One region of the Streptomyces sp. Pv4-95 genome, then DNA from elsewhere that is predicted to be linked to it. Evidence: riboswitches for the same ligand, from Rfam matches in the RefSeq annotation. Region 1 holds a riboswitch; each other region holds the start of a gene.

Region 1 (3,269 bases):
CTCGCTGATGTCCCGCTCTGCGGCTGCGGAGGCGAGCGGGGTCAGCAGGTGCACGGGCAGGCCGTCGCCCTCGGCCAGGGCGAGGGGTGCGAGGATCTGTCGCAGGATGCGGGGGTGGGTGTCAAGCCGCTCGGCGTGCAGATCGAGCACTTCGCCGACGCTGCCCGGCAGTTGGCTCGCATCCGCCGGGTCGAAGCCCTCCGGGTGCATCAGGATCGACTGCACGGCGAGGTGCACGGTCAGGCGGCTGCCCGCGCCGTCCCCCGCGCGCCGGGCGATCGCCTCGGCGAGCGCGCGTCGAGCGTCAGGATCGATCGTGAACGGCATTGCCGGGGCGCCGAATTGGGGATTGAGCAGTGCCTCGGCCTGCAGCACAAGCCCTTCGGGGTCGGCCCACTCCGGTGCGTCGAGGTCGATGATCTGGGCCACGCCGGGCGGCAGTCCCTCGGCGAGCTCGGCCGCCAACTCCCGGGGTACGTCAGCGAGGAGGCGTATGGAGTCGACGGCGGCGAGGGGCTTCAGCGCGTCCCGCACCACGTGCGCGGGCTCACCCGTCCCCCGCACCGGGCCGGCCCGATCCACATCCGGCACGACGATCGTCACCGGCCGCCCGGACAACGGGAGTTGACCGAGTTCCGAGAAGATGTCGGCGGTGCGTGTCGCGGACAACTCGTAGTGACCGGCGAGCAGCCACAGGGTCTGCGCTGCCGTCAGTCCGGCGACGCTCGGTACCGCAGGTGCGGGCAAGTCCGAAGGCACGGTCGCCGGATCGAGCGCCTCCAGCTCGATCCCCTTGCGATACTCCGGGTCGCAGAGCATCAGGAACCCCGTGAGCAGCCGCGAACATCCGGTGCCCGGGCTTCCGGTCAGGATGACGACCCGGGGCGCGCCCGCCCGCTCCATCCGCCACGCGGTGAGCGCGCGCAGCGCGGCATTGCGCCCCCCGATATAGGGGTGGGGCTCATGGGTCTTGGCCTGTTCCGGGGCCTGGGTCGGGCTGGTCATTGTCTCCCCGTTGTCCTGTCCGTCCGGCACCGTCAAGTCGTGTTGACCGTACGGCGATCATCCTATGGGCGTCGCACGGGGCGAAGCGCACCCCGACCGCCGCTTGTTACCCAGGTGTGGCGTGCCCTTGTCACCCACGTGCGGCGGCGAAGTGCGGGCGAGACCGCTCGGTGATCGACTCCGGCGGGGCGAACTCGTATACCGAAGTCCCGTACACCGAAGTGGCGTCAACGTGCCGTTCGACAGGCGTGGTTGGAATATGGGTGGGCAACCTCACGGGGTGCCCGCGATCACCCCGTGAAACCTTCGTACCCGCATCATGCCGCACCCCACTGACAACGCCCCTGACCTGCCCTGATTCCCCCGAGACCTTCTTGATCGTGCCCCATCACGGGGAGCGGGAGCAGCAGCGCGACCACCCTGGCGACGTCTCGGGGCTGAGGGGTCGCGACTGCTGTGCCCGGGCGTGCGGGGTGCGGAGCGGCTGACGCGGATGCTCCGCGCCCCCGTGTACGGCTGTGTGTCCCCGGATATGCGTCCACGGCCCGTGTCTCATATCACCGTCCACCATGCGGTGCGGGCTGCGCGCTCGCTGGTTGTCCCTCTAGGGTGACGAGTGCAGCTGGTTCGCCCCGTCCGCCAGGCGGGAGCGTCGTAAGAGGGAACCCGGTGGGAATCCGGGACTGCCCCGCAGCGGTGAGTGGGAACGAACGCCGTCATACGCACTGGGCCCGGCCGGGTCTGGGAAGCGACGGCCAGTAGGTGTCTCGTACGTGTACGAGACGGGCCCGCGAGTCCGAAGACCTGCCCGTTGCCCGCACGCGACCGATCGCGTGCGGCCATCCCGGTGACCTCGTGGGCGGGTCGACGTACATATCGAGCGGCACACGCGAGAGCACCTGCGCGTGGCCCGCCCGGTGAGTCGTTCCTTCGCGCTCTCGTTCCGTCTCCGGGACACCGACGAGACATCTCGCGAAGGAGAGTTCCGTGACAGCGAAGTCCGCAGCCGCGGCAGCACGGGCCACCGTGTACGGCTACCCCCGCCAGGGACAGCACCGGGAACTGAAGAAGGCCATCGAGGGCTACTGGAAAGGCCGCGTCGGCGCCGACGCCCTCCGGCAGACCGCGGCAGAACTGCGCCGGGCGAACTGGCAACAACTGGCCGACGCCGGCGTCCACGAGGTGCCGTCCGGTGATTTCTCGTACTACGACCACGTCCTGGACACCAGTGTCATGGTCGGCGCTGTCCCCGAGCGGCATCGCGCGGCGGTCGGCGCCGACGCTTCCCCAAGCTCTCGGCTTCGCTCGAGCAGGGGATGCCCCATTGACGTCTACTTCGCCATGGCGCGGGGCACCCAGGAGGTCGTCCCGCTGGAAATGACCAAGTGGTTCGACACCAACTATCACTACCTGGTCCCCGAGCTCGGCCCGGACACCGTCTTCACCGCCGACTCCACCAAGCAGGTCGCCGAACTGAAGGAAGCCCTCGCGCTCGGGCACGCCGCCCGCCCGGTCCTCGTCGGGCCGATCACCTACCTCCTGCTGGCCAAGCCGGCTCCCGGGGTCGCCGCCGACTTCGAGCCGCTGACCCTGCTCGACCGGCTCCTTCCGGTGTACGCCGAGGTCGTCGCCGACCTGCGGGCTGCGGGCGCCGAGTGGGTGCAGCTCGATGAGCCTGCTCTCGTCCAGGACCGCACCCCGGCGGAACTGAATGCTGCCGCGCGCGCCTACCGCGAGCTCGGGGCCCTCACCGACCGCCCGAAGCTCCTGGTCGCCTCCTACTTCGGTCGGCTCGGCGACGCGCTGACCGTCCTGGCCAAGGCGCCGGTCGAGGGGCTGGCCATCGACTTCACCGAGTCGGGCGCCGCCAACCTCCAGGACCTCGCGGCGGCCGGCGGCCTGCCGGGCAAGCGGCTGGTCGCGGGCGTCGTCAACGGCCGCAACATCTGGATCAACGACTACGAGAAGTCGCTGTCCACGCTGGGCACACTGCTCGGTCTCGCCGACCACGTCGATGTCTCGGCATCCTGCTCGCTGCTGCACGTCCCGCTGGACGCCACCGCCGAGCACGACATCGACCCGCAGATCGCCCGCTGGCTGGCCTTCGCCCGTCAGAAGACGCAGGAGATCGCCGTCCTGGCGCGCGGGCTGGCCCGCGGCACGGAAGCCATCTCGGGCGAACTCGCCGCGAACCGCGCCGATCTCGCCTCCCGGGCCGGGTCCGCGCTCACCCACGACCCCGTGGTGCGGGCCCGTACCACGGC
Region 2 (3,269 bases), 3.3 Mb from region 1:
CGACGCGCGCAGCTCCTGCGGCAGCGTGGCGTACCAGCGCTTGTAGTCGGCGGCCGGGATGCGGACGGGGTTGCGGGCGAGCTGCTCCTCGGTGAGCCATTCCTGGTCGTGGCCGCCGGCCTCGATGAGGGCGTAGATCAGCTCGTCGCCGTCGCCGGAGACCAGTCCGGGGACCTCTTCGGCGCCGAAGTCGTAGCCGTCCGCCTGCAGTCGGCGCAGCAGGGCGACGGCACTGGCCGGGGTGTCCAGGCCGACGGCGTTGCCGATGCGGGAGTGCTTGGTGGGGTACGCGGACAGCACCAGCGCGAGGCGCTTGTCGGCGGCCGGGATGTGGCGCAGGCGGGCGTGGCGCACGGCGATGCCGGCGACCCGGGCGGCCCGCTCGGGGTCGGCGACGTAGACGGGCAGTCCGTCCTCGTCGACCTCCTTGAAGGAGAACGGGACGGTGATCAGCCGGCCGTCGAACTCGGGGACGGCGATCTGCGAGGCGGCGTCGAGCGGGGACAGCCCCTCGTCGTTCTCCTCCCAGGCGGCGCGCGACCCGGTCAGGCACAGGGCCTGGAGGATCGGTACGTCCAGGGCGGCGAGCGCGCCGGCGTCCCAGGACTCGTCGTCGCCGCCGGCCGATGCCTCGGCGGGCTTGGTGCCGCCGGCGGCCAGGACGGTGGTGACGATGGCGTCGACCGGCCGCAGGGCGTCGATCAGTTCCGGTTCGGGCGCGCGCAGCGAGGCGACGAACAGCGGCAGCGGGCGGCCGCCCGCCTCCTCGATCCGGCCGCAGAGCGCGTCGACGAAGCCGGTGTTGCCGCTCATGTGGTGGGCGCGGTAGTAGAGCACCGCCACCAGCGGGCCCTCGATGTCCGTACGGGCGTCCGGGCGCTCCAGCTGTCCCCAGGTGGGGGCGGGCGCGGGCGGTTCGAAGCCGTGGCCGGTCAGCAGCACCGTGTCGGACAGGAAGCGGGCGAGCTGGTCGAGGTTGGCGGGGCCGCCGTGCGCGAGGTAGGCGTGCGACTCGGCCGCGATGCCGACCGGGACCGTGGACGCCTCCATCAGCTGGGCGTCGGGAGCCTGTTCACCGGTGAGGACGACGACCGGCCGCTCCTGGGCGAGCAGCAGGTCCAGGCCCTCCTGCCAGGCGCGGATGCCGCCGAGCAGGCGGACGACGACCAGGTCGGTGCCCTCCAGCAGCGCGGGCAGCTCGTCGAGGTCGAGGCGTGCGGGGTTGGCGAGGCGGTACGGCACGGGGCCTGCGGCGGCACGGGCGCTCAGCAGGTCGGTGTCGGACGTCGACAGCAGCAGGATCACAGGGATGCACCTCGCGAGATCTCACGGGTCACGCCCTGCGGCCCGGTGGTTGCGCGGAGGCGCGGGGGCCGCCCCCCGGAAGATTGCAGCATGCGGCGTCAGGCCTTCCTCGGGGTCCGCGCCCCGGGCGGTAGGAGGACGGCGGGAGTTCCTGGCTCACCCGTGGAACGGGTTCACAGTGGCGGGACCGCGCCGGATTCTCACCGGGCTTCCTCCCTTGGCGCCGTCGCTGGCGTCCGGCGGATCAGCCGACCCACCGACCTGCATAGTAAGGGCTCTGTGCCGGGCGGGGGAGAGCGCCTCCGGGCCCGCCCGCGCGGGCCCCGCCCCCGGCCCGCCTCCCCCGGTCCGCCCTTGCCCGACGTCGGTATGCTCGCCGCCATGCCGCCCTCCCCCTCGCTCCGGCCCACTGCGGCCGCACCGCCCCTCCGGGACCGCGGTGACGCCTGCCCGGGAGCGCTGCGGCTGCACTCCGCCGACGACGGCAGCCTGGCGCGAGTCCGGCTGCCCGCAGGCGACTTGACGGCCCGGCAGGCATCGGCGCTGGCCGACGCCGCGGAGCGCCTGGGCGACGGCCACCTCTCCCTCACCTCCCGCGGCAACGTGGAACTGCGCGGCCTCGCGGAGGACTGCGGCCGGGAGCTCGCGGAGCTGCTGCGCGACGCGGGCCTGCTGCCCTCCGAACGCCACGAACGCGTCCGCAACATCCTGGCCTCCCCGCTCGCGGGTCTGGACCGCCGCACCCCGCCTGACGTGCGGTTGTGGGCCCGTCAGCTGGACGGCCTGCTCTGCGCGAGCACGTCCGCGACGGCGCTCTCCGGCCGTTTCCTCTTCGTCCTGGACGACGGCAGGGGAGATGTGACGGCGCTCGGCGGTGATGTGAGGTTGGTCGCAGAACCGTGCGGGCAGGCGCGGGGGACTGTGGCGGAAGCCACCGCCGGGAGCAGTGCGCTGCTGTACGTCGGCGACGACCCGGCGGCCGTGCGGATCTGCGGGCCGGATGTCGCGCGCGCCGCGCTCGTCGCCGCCGAGGCGTTCCTCGGCGCCGCCGCGGCGAGCGGCAGCGGTGCCTGGCGGATACGTGAGCTGCCCGCCGCGCACGCCCTGACCGCGCGCGGCACGGCGGAAGCGATGCGGACCGCGGGCATTCCGGCCGCGTACGTCCCGGCGCCGGAACAGCCCCGCCCCGCTCCCGACCACACGAACGTCCCCGTCCCCGGCGTCGTCGAAGGGCCCGCGGAACCGGACGGCTCCCCCGGCCCCCACGCCCTGTCCGTCCTCGCCCCGCTGGGCCGGCTGACCGTCGACCGGTGGCGGCTGCTGGCCGCGGTGGCCGCCGAAGACGGAGCGGGCGTACTGCGGGTCACCCCATGGCGCGGTGTGATCGTCCCCGGGCTGCCGGCCGCCGCGTCCGCGCCCCGGCTGCGCGAGCTGGCGGACGCCGGGCTCCTCACCGACCCCGCCTCCCCCTGGCACCGGACGGGCGCCTGCACCGGCCGCCCCGGCTGCGCCAAGTCACTCCGCGACGTCCGCGCCGACGCCGCCGCCGTGATCGCCGATTCCCCCGCGGGCCCGCCGGGGCTCCCCGTCCACTGGTCCGGCTGCGCACGCCGCTGCGGCCATCCGCACGGCACCTGGGTCGACGTCCTGGCGACCGAGGACGGCTACGAGGTGTCCGTCGTGGGACCGGAGGGCCGGCGGCCCGTTCCCGGGAGCGCCGCCGACGACGACGCGCCTGCCGGCACGACCGCCCGGCTCCGGGACGTCGCCGCGGCCGTCTCCGGAGCCACCGCGCCCCCGCCGGCAGCTCCATGACCGCACGACCCACCGCAGCACCCGACCCCGCGGCTCCCCGCACAGCTCACCGCACAGCCGACCGCACGACCCATCAGATGACCCACCACCCCGAGGGCACAGTGTTCGACTACGAGAAGGACGGGGCGGCGATCTACCGCCAGTCCTTT
Region 3 (3,269 bases), 4.7 Mb from region 1:
GACCCAGACCCACCGGCCGCCAGCGGGAGTTGGAGGCGCCGGCCTGGTCGGTCGGGTAGAAGTTGATGTCCACGACGCGGTCGAGGAAGGTGACGGCGGTGCGGACCGTCGCGTCCAGCCGCTCCCAGTCCATCGCGTCCTCCCAGCCGGCCGTCTCGTCGCCGAGATGCGCGGCGAGGTTGACCGACCCGAGGTTGCAGACCGCGGTTTCGCCGTCGTCCGTGACCTCCAGGATCTCGGTGCACAGGTTGGACGAGTGGACGACCTTGCCGGGCTCGGCGGTCTGGTTGGCGGTGCGGTTGGCGGCGTCCTTGAACGTCATCCAGCCGTTGCCGGTCTGCGCCAGGGTCCGCATCATCCGCGAGTACAGCAGCCGGGCCGGGATCTGCTTGAGCGCCTTGCCCTCGGCCTCGGCCCTGCGGTAGGCGGCGTCGAACTCCGCGCCCCACAGGTCCACCAGCTCCGGGGTGTCGGACGGCGAGAACAGCGACCAGTCGGCGTCCGCCTCGACGCGGCGCATGAACTCGTCCGGGATCCAGTGCGCGATGTTGAGGTTGTGCGTACGGCGGGCCTCCTCGCCGGTGTTGTCGCGCAGCTCCAGGAACTCCTCGATGTCGGCGTGCCAGGTCTCCAGGTAGACGCAGGCGGCGCCCTTGCGGCGGCCTCCCTGGTTCACCGCCGCGACCGAGGCGTCCAGGGTGCGCAGGAACGGCACGATGCCGTTGGAGTGGCCGTTGGTGCCCCGGATCAGCGACCCCCGTGCGCGGATCCGGGAGTAGGACAGACCGATACCGCCGGCGTGCTTGGAGAGCCGGGCGACCTGGTGGTACCGGTCGTAGATCGAGTCGAGTTCGTCCAGCGGGGAGTCCAGCAGATAGCAGGAGGACATCTGCGGGTGGCGGGTGCCGGAGTTGAACAGGGTGGGGGAGGAGGGCAGATAGGACAGCGAGCTGGTGAGGCGGTACAGCTCGGCGACGTCGTCCAGCGCGGCGCCGGAGTCGTTCTCGGCGAGACCGCAGGCCACCCGGAGCAGGAAGTGCTGCGGCGTCTCGATGACCTGACGGGTGGTGGGGTGCCGCAGCAGGTAGCGGGAGTGCAGGGTGCGCAGGCCGAAGTAGCCGAAGCGGTCGTCGGCGCCGTCGGCGAGTGCCTTGTCGACGGCGGCGTCCAGGCGGGCGGCGTGGGTGCGCACGAACGCGGCGGTCGCGTCGGCGATCAGACCCTCGCGGTGGCCGGTGTCCACCGAGGCCGAGAAGGAGGTGGCGCCCTGGCCCGCGGCCTCCTCGGCGATGGCGAGGGTGAGCAGCCGCGCGGCGAGGCGGGAGTACTGCGGCTCGTCACCGATCAGACCGGCCGCGGCCTCGATCGCCAGGGAGCGCAACTCCGCCTCGTCGGAGCCCGCGTGGCGGCCTCGGAGGGCGGCGGCGGCCACCTTGCCGGGGTCGGTCGCGGTCAGGTCCTCGGTCAGCTCGGTCAGCGTGCGCAGCAGGGCGACGCCGGGGCCGTCCTCGACCCGGTCGGCGGGGGCGGGCGGCGCGGACCGCACGACCTCGGCGTCTGACGCGGGCTCCGTTGGCGCGATGGTCACGTGCTGCTCTCCCTCACTCGGCGGGGGCCAGGAGGGAGGGGCGCGACGGGCGCGCGCGGGCGTGGGGCACCCCGGAGTCGTTCGGGGTGCGCGGGCACACCGCGCGGCGTCCACCGGCCCATCCCACGGGGCCCGGACGTATCGACGCTCGCACCGATGGCGGTGCGGGCGTACCGTCGGCAGGTCCTCGGACTCCACGGGCGCGCGGCAAGGCTTTGGGGCCTTATGGGCGCACTCGTACACCGTTGCGGGACAGTTCCGGATTCGCACCGGATTCCCCTGCGGCGACAGCGAGCACGAGCATACATGTGGGGGTGCCTTCTCGTGTGCACCCCCATATCTTGTGCGTCGCGAGTGATCGAGTCGTGTCTGTCCGTGCACCCGTGGGTGTCTGACCGTGCACCAGGGCAAGGGGTCTCCCGGCTTACCGCACCGCGCCGGGCACGCGAACGGGCCGCCGCACCCTGAGGTGCGACGGCCCGTGGCCGGGGGCGGTGCGGTGGCTCAGTGGCCGACGGGGGCCTCCGCGGTGGCGGGCGGCAGGTCGGGGCTGACGCCCTTGTCGCCGACGTCCGCGGTGTAGTCGCCCGGGCTGGTCTCGTCGACGCCCTCCGGCGCCTTCGCGGCCTTCAGGGCGAAGGTCAGCACGACCGTGACCACGACGTTCAGCACGAACGCGGTCAGGCCGATGTAGCCGATCTCGCCGATACCCGGGATCTCCCTGCTGGAGCCGCCGAAGTGCGCCTGGGTGGGGCTGGCCACGCCGTACGCCGCGAGCGTGCCGTACGCCATGCCGACCGCCCAGCCGGCGAGCAGCGCCCAGCGGTGGAACCAGCGGGTGAACAGGCCGCCGACGAGGGACGGCATGGTCTGCAGGATCCAGATGCCGCCCAGCAGCTGGAAGTTGATGGCGACCGTCTTGTCCATGGTCAGGACGAAGGCGAGGGCGCCGACCTTCACCAGCAGCGAGACGAGCTTGGCGACCTTGTGCTCCTGGGCCGGGGTGGCGTCCGGCTTCAGGAAGTCCTTGTAGACGTTGCGGGTGAAGAGGTTGGCCGCGGCGATCGACATGATGGCCGCCGGCACCAGGGCGCCGATGCCGATCGCGGCGAACGCGACGCCGGCGAACCAGCTCGGGAACATGTCCTCGAAGAGCTGCGGAATCGCCAGCTGCGGGTTGCCGTGGATCTCCGTGCCGGCCTTGATCGCCATGAAGCCCAGCAGCGCGAGCAGGCCCAGCATCAGGGAGTACAGCGGCAGGATCGTGGTGTTGCGGCGGATCACGTTGCGGCTGCGCGAGGACAGCGTCGCGGTGATCGAGTGCGGGTACATGAACAGCGCGAGCGCCGAGCCCAGCGCCAGCGTGGCGTAGGCCCACTGGGCGTTGGGGCCGCTCGCCAGCTCGCCGCGCGGCTTACCGGTCGGTCCCGGCTCCGCGAACGCCTTCCCGGCCGAGTCGAAGATCGCGTCGAAGCCGCCCAGCTTGATCGGGATGTAGATGATCGCCACCGCGATGACGAGGTAGATCAGCCCGTCCTTGACGAACGCGATGAGCGCGGGCGCCCGCAGTCCGGACGAGTAGGTGTAGGCCGCCAGGACGGCGAAGGCGATCAGCAGCGGCAGGTCCTTGACGAACCAGTTGGTGGTCTCGCCGCCGCCGATCCCCAGCACGTCCAGGACG

The links. Region 1 has a riboswitch for cobalamin ahead of metE (5-methyltetrahydropteroyltriglutamate--homocysteine S-methyltransferase). Riboswitches for the same ligand answer to the same signal wherever they lie in the genome.
Region 2: another riboswitch for cobalamin. It lies ahead of cobN (cobaltochelatase subunit CobN); the one in region 1 lies ahead of metE (5-methyltetrahydropteroyltriglutamate--homocysteine S-methyltransferase).
Region 3: another riboswitch for cobalamin. It lies ahead of QOM21_RS12730 (ribonucleoside-diphosphate reductase subunit alpha); the one in region 1 lies ahead of metE (5-methyltetrahydropteroyltriglutamate--homocysteine S-methyltransferase).

Annotation. Positions count from the first base shown of each region.
Region 1 covers NZ_CP127172.1:7,555,046-7,558,314, reverse strand. The annotation lists gene QOM21_RS33215 (ATP-binding protein) at 1-1,005, opposite strand, end outside; cobalamin riboswitch at 1,612-1,832, shown strand; gene metE (5-methyltetrahydropteroyltriglutamate--homocysteine S-methyltransferase) at 1,993-3,269, shown strand, end outside.
Region 2 covers NZ_CP127172.1:4,295,004-4,298,272, reverse strand. The annotation lists gene cobN (cobaltochelatase subunit CobN) at 1-1,305, opposite strand, end outside; cobalamin riboswitch at 1,430-1,562, opposite strand; gene cobG (precorrin-3B synthase) at 1,687-3,120, shown strand; gene QOM21_RS18810 (precorrin-8X methylmutase) at 3,198-3,269, shown strand, end outside.
Region 3 covers NZ_CP127172.1:2,899,923-2,903,191, reverse strand. The annotation lists gene QOM21_RS12730 (ribonucleoside-diphosphate reductase subunit alpha) at 1-1,588, opposite strand, end outside; cobalamin riboswitch at 1,749-1,909, opposite strand; gene mctP (monocarboxylate uptake permease MctP) at 2,093-3,269, opposite strand, start outside.